DNA from 2 places in the Nonomuraea sp. B1E8 genome. Region 1 is predicted to be linked to the other one. Evidence: riboswitches for the same ligand, from Rfam matches in the RefSeq annotation. Region 1 holds a riboswitch; the other holds the start of a gene.
The links. Region 1 has a riboswitch for S-adenosylmethionine ahead of thrC (threonine synthase). Riboswitches for the same ligand answer to the same signal wherever they lie in the genome.

Region 1 (3,400 bases):
ACCGCGATGAAGCCGTAGCCCTTGTCCGCGTTGAACCACTTGACGGTGCCCTGCGCCACTTCCGACTCCTCTTACTGGGCTCCCAGACCTCGCCCATTCCTTCGCGAGACCCGTAATCGCCTGACTTAACGGAAAATCAGCCAGGCGATCGCCCTCGACCATACCTGTGGCACGGGGTTTGGCAACAGAGTCAATCCGCAGACTGCGCATTTCCTCTCATCGACGGTTCAACGTTGAATTGCTGGGAAAAGAAGAAGGCGCCCGCAAGGGGCGCCTTCGCCGAAGTGTGATCTGCCGCACTCAACCGCCGGCGACGGCGGGGATGATGGAGATCTGGGTGCCCTCCGGCGCCGGAGTGTCCAGCCCTTGGGCGAATCGGACGTCCTCTTCCCCCACATAAACGTTGACAAAACGCCGAATCTTGCCCGATTCATCCAGGATTCTCGCGCCGATACCCGGGTAGTCAGAGTCCAGCTTGGCCAGCACGTCACGAAGAGTCGCGCCCTCGCCACTGACCTCCGCGTTGCCCCCGGTGTAGGTGCGCAGAATGGTGGGAATCCGCACAGAAACGCTCATGGTTTACCTCGCCTTTCCTGGTTGTCAGACAGTCGCGCGGAACGCGTCGAGGGAGGGCTTGATCACGGCCGTGGGCCTGGCGTCGCCGCTGATCGCGTCGAGCGTCTTGAGGCCGTCGCCGGTGTTCAGCACCACGGTCTCGGCCTCCGGGTCGAGCTGCCCGGTCTCGGTGAGCTTCTTCAGCACGCCCACGGTCACGCCGCCCGCGGTCTCGGCGAAGATGCCCTCCGTCGAGGCCAGGAGCTTGATGGCGGCCACGATCTCGGCGTCCGTGACGTCCTCGACGCCCCCTCCGGTCCGCCGCGCGATGTCCAGCACGTACGGCCCGTCAGCGGGGTTTCCGATGGCCAGCGACTTGGCGATGGTGTCGGGCCTGACCGGCTGCACGACGTCGTGCCCCGCCTTGTAGGCGGTCGACACCGGCGAGCACCCGGCCGCCTGAGCCCCGAAGATCTTGTAGGGCGTGTCCTCGACCAGCCCCAGCGCCACCAGCTCCTTGAAGCCCTTGTCGATCTTCGTGAGCTGCGAGCCCGAGGCGATGGGGATGATGATCTGCTCGGGCAACCGCCACCCGAGCTGCTCGGCGATCTCGTACGCGAGCGTCTTGGAGCCCTCGGCGTAGTAAGGGCGCAGGTTGATGTTGGTGAACCCCCACTTGTCACCGAGCGGGTCGCCGATCAACTCGGAGCAGAACCTGTTGACGTCGTCGTAGGTGCCCTCGATGCCGACCAGCCGGCCGCCGAACACCCGGGCCATGGCGATCTTGGCTTGTTCGAGGTTGGCCGGGATGAACACGCACGCCTCCAGCCCGGCCCGCGCCGCGGCGGCCGTCACCGCGCCCGCGAGGTTGCCGGTGGAGGAGCAGGAGAGCGTGTGGAAGCCGAAGTTGCGGGCCGCCTCGACGGCCATGGCGACCACGCGGTCCTTGAAGGAGTGGGTGGGGTTGCCCGAGTCGTCCTTGACGTGGAGGGATCTGATGCCGAGCGCCCGCCCGAGGTTGCCGGCCCTGACCAGCTTGGTCCAGCCGGGGTTCATGTTGGGCTTGTCGGCGACGTCGGCCGGCACGGGCAGCAGCGAGCGGTAGCGCCAGATGTTGGCGGGGCCCGACTCGATGGCCGCGCGGGTCACCTCGCCGAACTCGTAGGCCGCTTCGAGCGGCCCGAAACACTCCTGGCAGGCGAAGCTCGGACCGAGCGGGTAACGCGCGCCGCACTCGCGGCAGGACAGACCGACGGCGGGACCGAAATCGTGCGACATGAAGCGAGGCCTTCCCTCATCTTCGTCTGCGGCCACCTTGACCACAGACCGGAATTGGCACCTTGTCCCGGTCGGCCTCGCCAGGTCGCGAGTCACAAGCCGGGAGGGTTGCCGGGGCTTCGCAGGGCCGGTCCCTCCACCCCTCTGGATGAGCAATATTCAGTTGTCGACTCGGACTCTACCCGCCCACGTGGCGGAAACGTCCTCCCGTCTCAAATAATGAGACGTACGATCTCAGCGATAGTCGTCTCCCAGCACGCCCTGCACATATTTGCGCGCCTGGTGGATGCGCGACTTCGCGGTGCCGAGCGGGATGCCCAGCTGGTCGGCCACCTCGTTGTAGTCGAGCTGGACGATGTCGCGCAGAACCAGCGCCTGCGCCAGATCCGGCTTGTCGGCCTCCAGCGCCTCCATGGCGTCGAGCAGGTCGAGCCGCGAGCCCGCGATCACGCTGACGCGCCGCACGTCGGGCTTCTGCATCGGCAGCTCGTCCGAGCTCTGCTCGGCCGCCCGGCGTTTGAGCGACCGGTAGGTCGTGCGCGCGCAGTTGGCCGTCACGATGTGCAGCCAGGTGCTGAACCTGGCCCGCCCCTCGAAGCGCCCGATGTTGCGCGCCACGGCCAGCAGGGTGTCCTGGGAGGCCTCCTCGGCGTCCTGGTGGTAGGGCAGGATGCGGGCGCAGTGACGCATCACATCGGGCTCGATCCGCCGCAGCAGCTCGCCAAGAGCACGGTGGTCTCCGGCCGCGGCGGAGCGGGCGAGTTCCTCGGTTAGCTCATCAAGCGCCATGCCTGGGATCCTAGGGTCATAGGGAGCCTTGTTGGCATCCTTCCTTTTCCGATGGGCCGTTCACCACGATGATCAGTGTGGTCCCGTCTGCACCGACCCGCCAGCCGGAAGGAGTCACCTTGAGGTCTCACACCAGCTCGCCGCCCTGCCGGCGGCCCGCGCGGCCGGAGCGGGCGCGGTGAACAACGTCCTGGTGGCCTCCAACCGCGGCCCCGTCTCCTTCACCGTCTCCGACGACGGCGAGCTGACCATGCGGCGCGGCGGCGGCGGGCTGGTGTCGGGATTGTCCGGCGTGGCCAAGGACGACGGCGTCCTGTGGGTCTGCGCGGCGTTGTCCGACGGTGACCGCAGCGCGGTGCGCCTGGCCCCCGGCGGCCGCATCGACCAGGCCGGCTACGACACCGGCCCGCTGCGCATGCTCGACATCCCGCCCGCCACCTTCCACCGCGCCTACAACGCCGTGGCCAACTCCACGCTGTGGTTCGTCAACCACCTGCTCTACGACATCCCCAACGCGCCGCTCTTCGGCACCAAGTTCGGCCGCGAGTGGGAGTCCTACCGCGACTACAACGGCGCGTTCGCGCTGGCGCTGGCCGAGGAGGCCGGCCACGAGGCCAGGGTGATGGTGCAGGACTACCACCTGACCCTGACCCCGGCGATGCTCCGCGCCGAGCGGCCGGACCTGCGCATCGCCCACTTCAGCCACACGCCGTGGGCGCCGCCCGAATACTTCTCCCTGCTGCCCGACGAGGTGGCGCGAGAGGTCCTGGAAGGCATT
Region 2 (3,400 bases), on a different contig from region 1:
ATGCGCTCGCCGTCGAGCGTCAGCCGGAGCCTGAGCACCCCGTGGGTCGACGGGTGCTGCGGGCCGATGTTGAGGATCATGTCCTCGGTGGCCAGTTCTTTCGCGCCCGCACCGATTCCGACCACACGTTCCGTCATATGGCCATGCTGCCACCGTCGTGGGTGTCGATCCAGCGCGGGGCGGACGGTCAAAGCTTGGTATGAAGGTGCATCCCGAAGTCGGACATGGGGAGGGATACCTGGAATGGGGGGGAAATCACCATGAAAAGGGTATTGTTCGACGTCGCGGCCCTGATCGCGCGCGTGGTGACGGGCGTGATCTTCCTGGCCCATGGATGGCAGAAGTGGCAGGGCGGCCTGGGCGCCACCGCGCAGGGCTTCAGGGAGTCGGGGATCCCGCTGCCCGAGCTGGCCGCCTCCTACGCGACCGTCGTGGAGACCGTCGGCGGCATCTTCCTGATTCTCGGCTTGCTGGTCAGGCCGGTGGCGTTGCTGCTGCTGATCAACATGCTGGGCGCCATCTTCTTCGTGCACTGGGGGCTCACCCCGATGACTTCCGACAACGGCTGGGAGCTGCCGGCCGCCCTGGGCACGCTGAGCCTGCTGTTCCTCGTGCTGGGCGGCGGCAGGTTCGGCCTGGACGGCATCGTCCGCACGATGTCGCGCAGGCGTGCCGAACGCCGTGCGGCCGAGGCGGAGCTCGCCGCCCGCACGCCCGCCACGCGTGGCACGACCACGACCGGTGCGGCCGGGGGCCCGACGACGCCCGAGCCGGCGCAGCAGGAGCCGCCCCAGGTGCCCCGGCAGTCGAGCGCGCCGAAGGACAGCAAGCTCAGCGACCAGGACATGCGGGACATCGACGCCCTGGTCGGCGACGAGCCGCCACCGCGCCGCGGCGAACCGCCGAAAGGCTGACCTCAGCGGGAGGTGAGGTCGCGCAGCGCCTCGATCAGCCGGTCCACGTGCTCCTGCGTGGTGCCGATGCCGATCGAGGCGCGCACCGCTGATGCCGTGCCGTCCTCGCAACCGCCGCCCGAGCGCACGTCCACCAGGTGACGGACGAACGGGTGCGCGCAGAACTTGCCGTCGCGCACCCCGATGCCGTATTCGCCGGACAGCACCTCGGCCACCTCGCGGGCCGGGCGGCCGTCGACGGTGAACGACACGATGCCCACGCGCGGGTGGTCCTCCCCCCACAGGGACAGCTCGCGTACGCCCTCGATCGAGGCGAGACCGGCCCGCAGCCGGGCGATCAGCCGCTCCTCCTCGCGCACCAGCGGGGTCCACCCGGTGGCGGTGAGCGCGTCGCAGGCCGCGGCCAGCGCGATGGCGCCGAGCACGTTCGGCGTGCCCGCCTCGTGCCGCGGCTCTGGGTCGTCGTGCCACTCGACGGCGCCGGCCACCGACCGGACCGCGCCCCCGCCCTTCAGGTACGGCTCCGCCCCCGCCAGCCAGTCACGCCGCCCGATCAGCACGCCGGCCCCGAAGGGCGCATAGAGCTTGTGCCCGGAGAAGGCCACGTAGTCGAGGTCGAGCGCGGTGAGGTTGAGCCGCCGGTGCGGTACGAGCTGCGCGGCGTCCACCAGGATCCTGGCGCCGTGGCGGTGCGCGATGTGGGCCAGCGCGGCGATGGGCCACAGCTCGCCGGTGACGTTGGAGGCGGCGGTGACCACGAGCAGCTTGGGCCCGTCGATCGCGGCCAGTGCGTCGTCGGCGGCGCGCACGGCCTGGCCGGGGAAGGCGGGTGGCGCCAGCCGTACGGACCGGGGCCAGGGGAGGAGGGAGGCGTGGTGCTCGGTGTCGAAGACCACGGTGGTCGTGCCCTCGGGCAGGCAGCGGGCGAGCAGGTTGGTGGCGTCGGTGGTGTTGCGGGTGAAGATCACGGCGTCGTCCGGCCGGGCGCCGGCGAACGCGCTGACCGTGTGGCGGGCCTGCTCGTAGCGGGCGGTGGTGAGCTGGGAGGCGTAGCCCGCGCCGCGGTGGACGCTGGAGTAGGCCGGGAGCGCGGCGGCGACGGCCGCGCTGACCGGCGCGAGACAGGGGGCGCTGGCGGCGTAGTCGAGGTTGGCGTAGCTCACCAGCCTGCCGCCCTTGACCGGCACCTTGAGGTCGGCGCCGAGCACGGCGGGGACGCGCCGTTCCTCGGTGGTGGCGGGGGCCTCGTCCGCTCGGACGTGGGCGGACCTGAAGATCGTCAGCGTGGACACGGCAGTCCTCCTCGGGGTCGTCGGACCCCTGGAGCAGCCAGCGGAGCCCGCGCTTGCCCGCCACACCTCGTGACGGACCAGGTCTTCACCCGGGGCACCCCGCCGCGGACGCGAGGGTTGCCGGCCAGCTAGCCGGGGCTTGTCGCTGGCACTCATGACCTACGTCAAGGACTATAACCCGTACCCGGGCATGGATCGCAAGCGGGCGAACTTATGGGGCAACTGAGTCGTTGCTATCGGGAGACCCGCCGTCACATGCCTTGGAGGTGCGTAAATGCTGGAATGGGTGGCCGACCCGCAGATCTGGATCGGCTTTCTCACTCTTGTCGCCCTGGAGATCGTGCTGGGGATCGACAACATCATCTTCATCTCCATCCTGGCGGGCAAGCTGCCTCCGGAGCAGCGTGACCGGGCCCGCGTGCTCGGCCTGGCCGCGGCGCTGATCAGCCGCCTGCTCCTGCTGCTCGGACTGTCGTGGGTGGTACGCCTGACCGATCCGCTGTTCGCGGTCTTCGGCCACGACATCTCGGGGCGCGATCTGATCTTGCTGCTCGGCGGCCTGTTCCTGCTGGCCAAGAGCGTCACGGAGATCGGCCACAGCATGGAGGGGCCGCACGGCAAGGACGGCAGGAAGGCCGCGGCGGCCTCCTTCACGTCCGTGATCGTGCAGATCATGGTGCTCGATGTCGTCTTCTCGCTCGACTCCGTGATCACTGCCGTCGGCATGGTCGACGAGCTCGGCGTGATGGTCGCGGCGGTCGTGGTGGCGGTGCTGGTGATGTTGTTCGCCTCCGGGCCGATCAGCAGGTTCGTCGACCGGCATCCGACCATCAAGATGCTGGCGCTGGCGTTCCTCGTGCTGATCGGGGTGATGCTCGTCGCCGAGGGCCTCGGCCAGCACATCCCCAAGGGCTACATCTACTTCGCGATGGCGTTCTCGGTGATCGTGGAGCTGTTGAACATCCGCATGCGCGGCAGGCACGCCAGGCAGCGGGCGCTGGAGGAGGAGACGGAAGAGACCACTCCCGCGACGGAGGATCCCGCTTCTAAGATGAAATGATGCGCTTTGATCCCTGGAATCCGGATTTCGTGGCTCACCCGTACGGCGTCTACGAAGAGCTGCGGCGCGAGGCCCCGATCAGCTACTTCGAACCGACGAACCAGTGGCTGATCTCGCGCCACGCGGACGTCAAC

Region 2: it holds a riboswitch for S-adenosylmethionine, as region 1 does, so the genes downstream of both, ABGA98_RS20670 (aminotransferase class V-fold PLP-dependent enzyme) here and thrC (threonine synthase) in region 1, are expected to answer to the same signal.

What each region holds. Positions count from the first base shown of each region.
Region 1 covers NZ_JBDPLS010000023.1:27,986-31,385, reverse strand. The annotation lists gene ABGA98_RS43355 (cold-shock protein) at 1-59, opposite strand, end outside; gene ABGA98_RS43350 (MoaD/ThiS family protein) at 301-576, opposite strand; gene thrC (threonine synthase) at 601-1,833, opposite strand; SAM riboswitch class I at 1,847-1,988, opposite strand; gene ABGA98_RS43340 (RNA polymerase sigma factor) at 2,068-2,622, opposite strand; gene ABGA98_RS43335 (trehalose-6-phosphate synthase) at 2,801-3,400, shown strand, end outside.
Region 2 covers NZ_JBDPLS010000005.1:592,568-595,967, reverse strand. The annotation lists gene ABGA98_RS20680 (NADH-quinone oxidoreductase subunit D) at 1-137, opposite strand, end outside; gene ABGA98_RS20675 (DoxX family protein) at 261-914, shown strand; gene ABGA98_RS20670 (aminotransferase class V-fold PLP-dependent enzyme) at 917-2,122, opposite strand; SAM riboswitch class IV at 2,251-2,366, opposite strand; gene ABGA98_RS20665 (TerC family protein) at 2,481-3,266, shown strand; gene ABGA98_RS20660 (cytochrome P450) at 3,266-3,400, shown strand, end outside.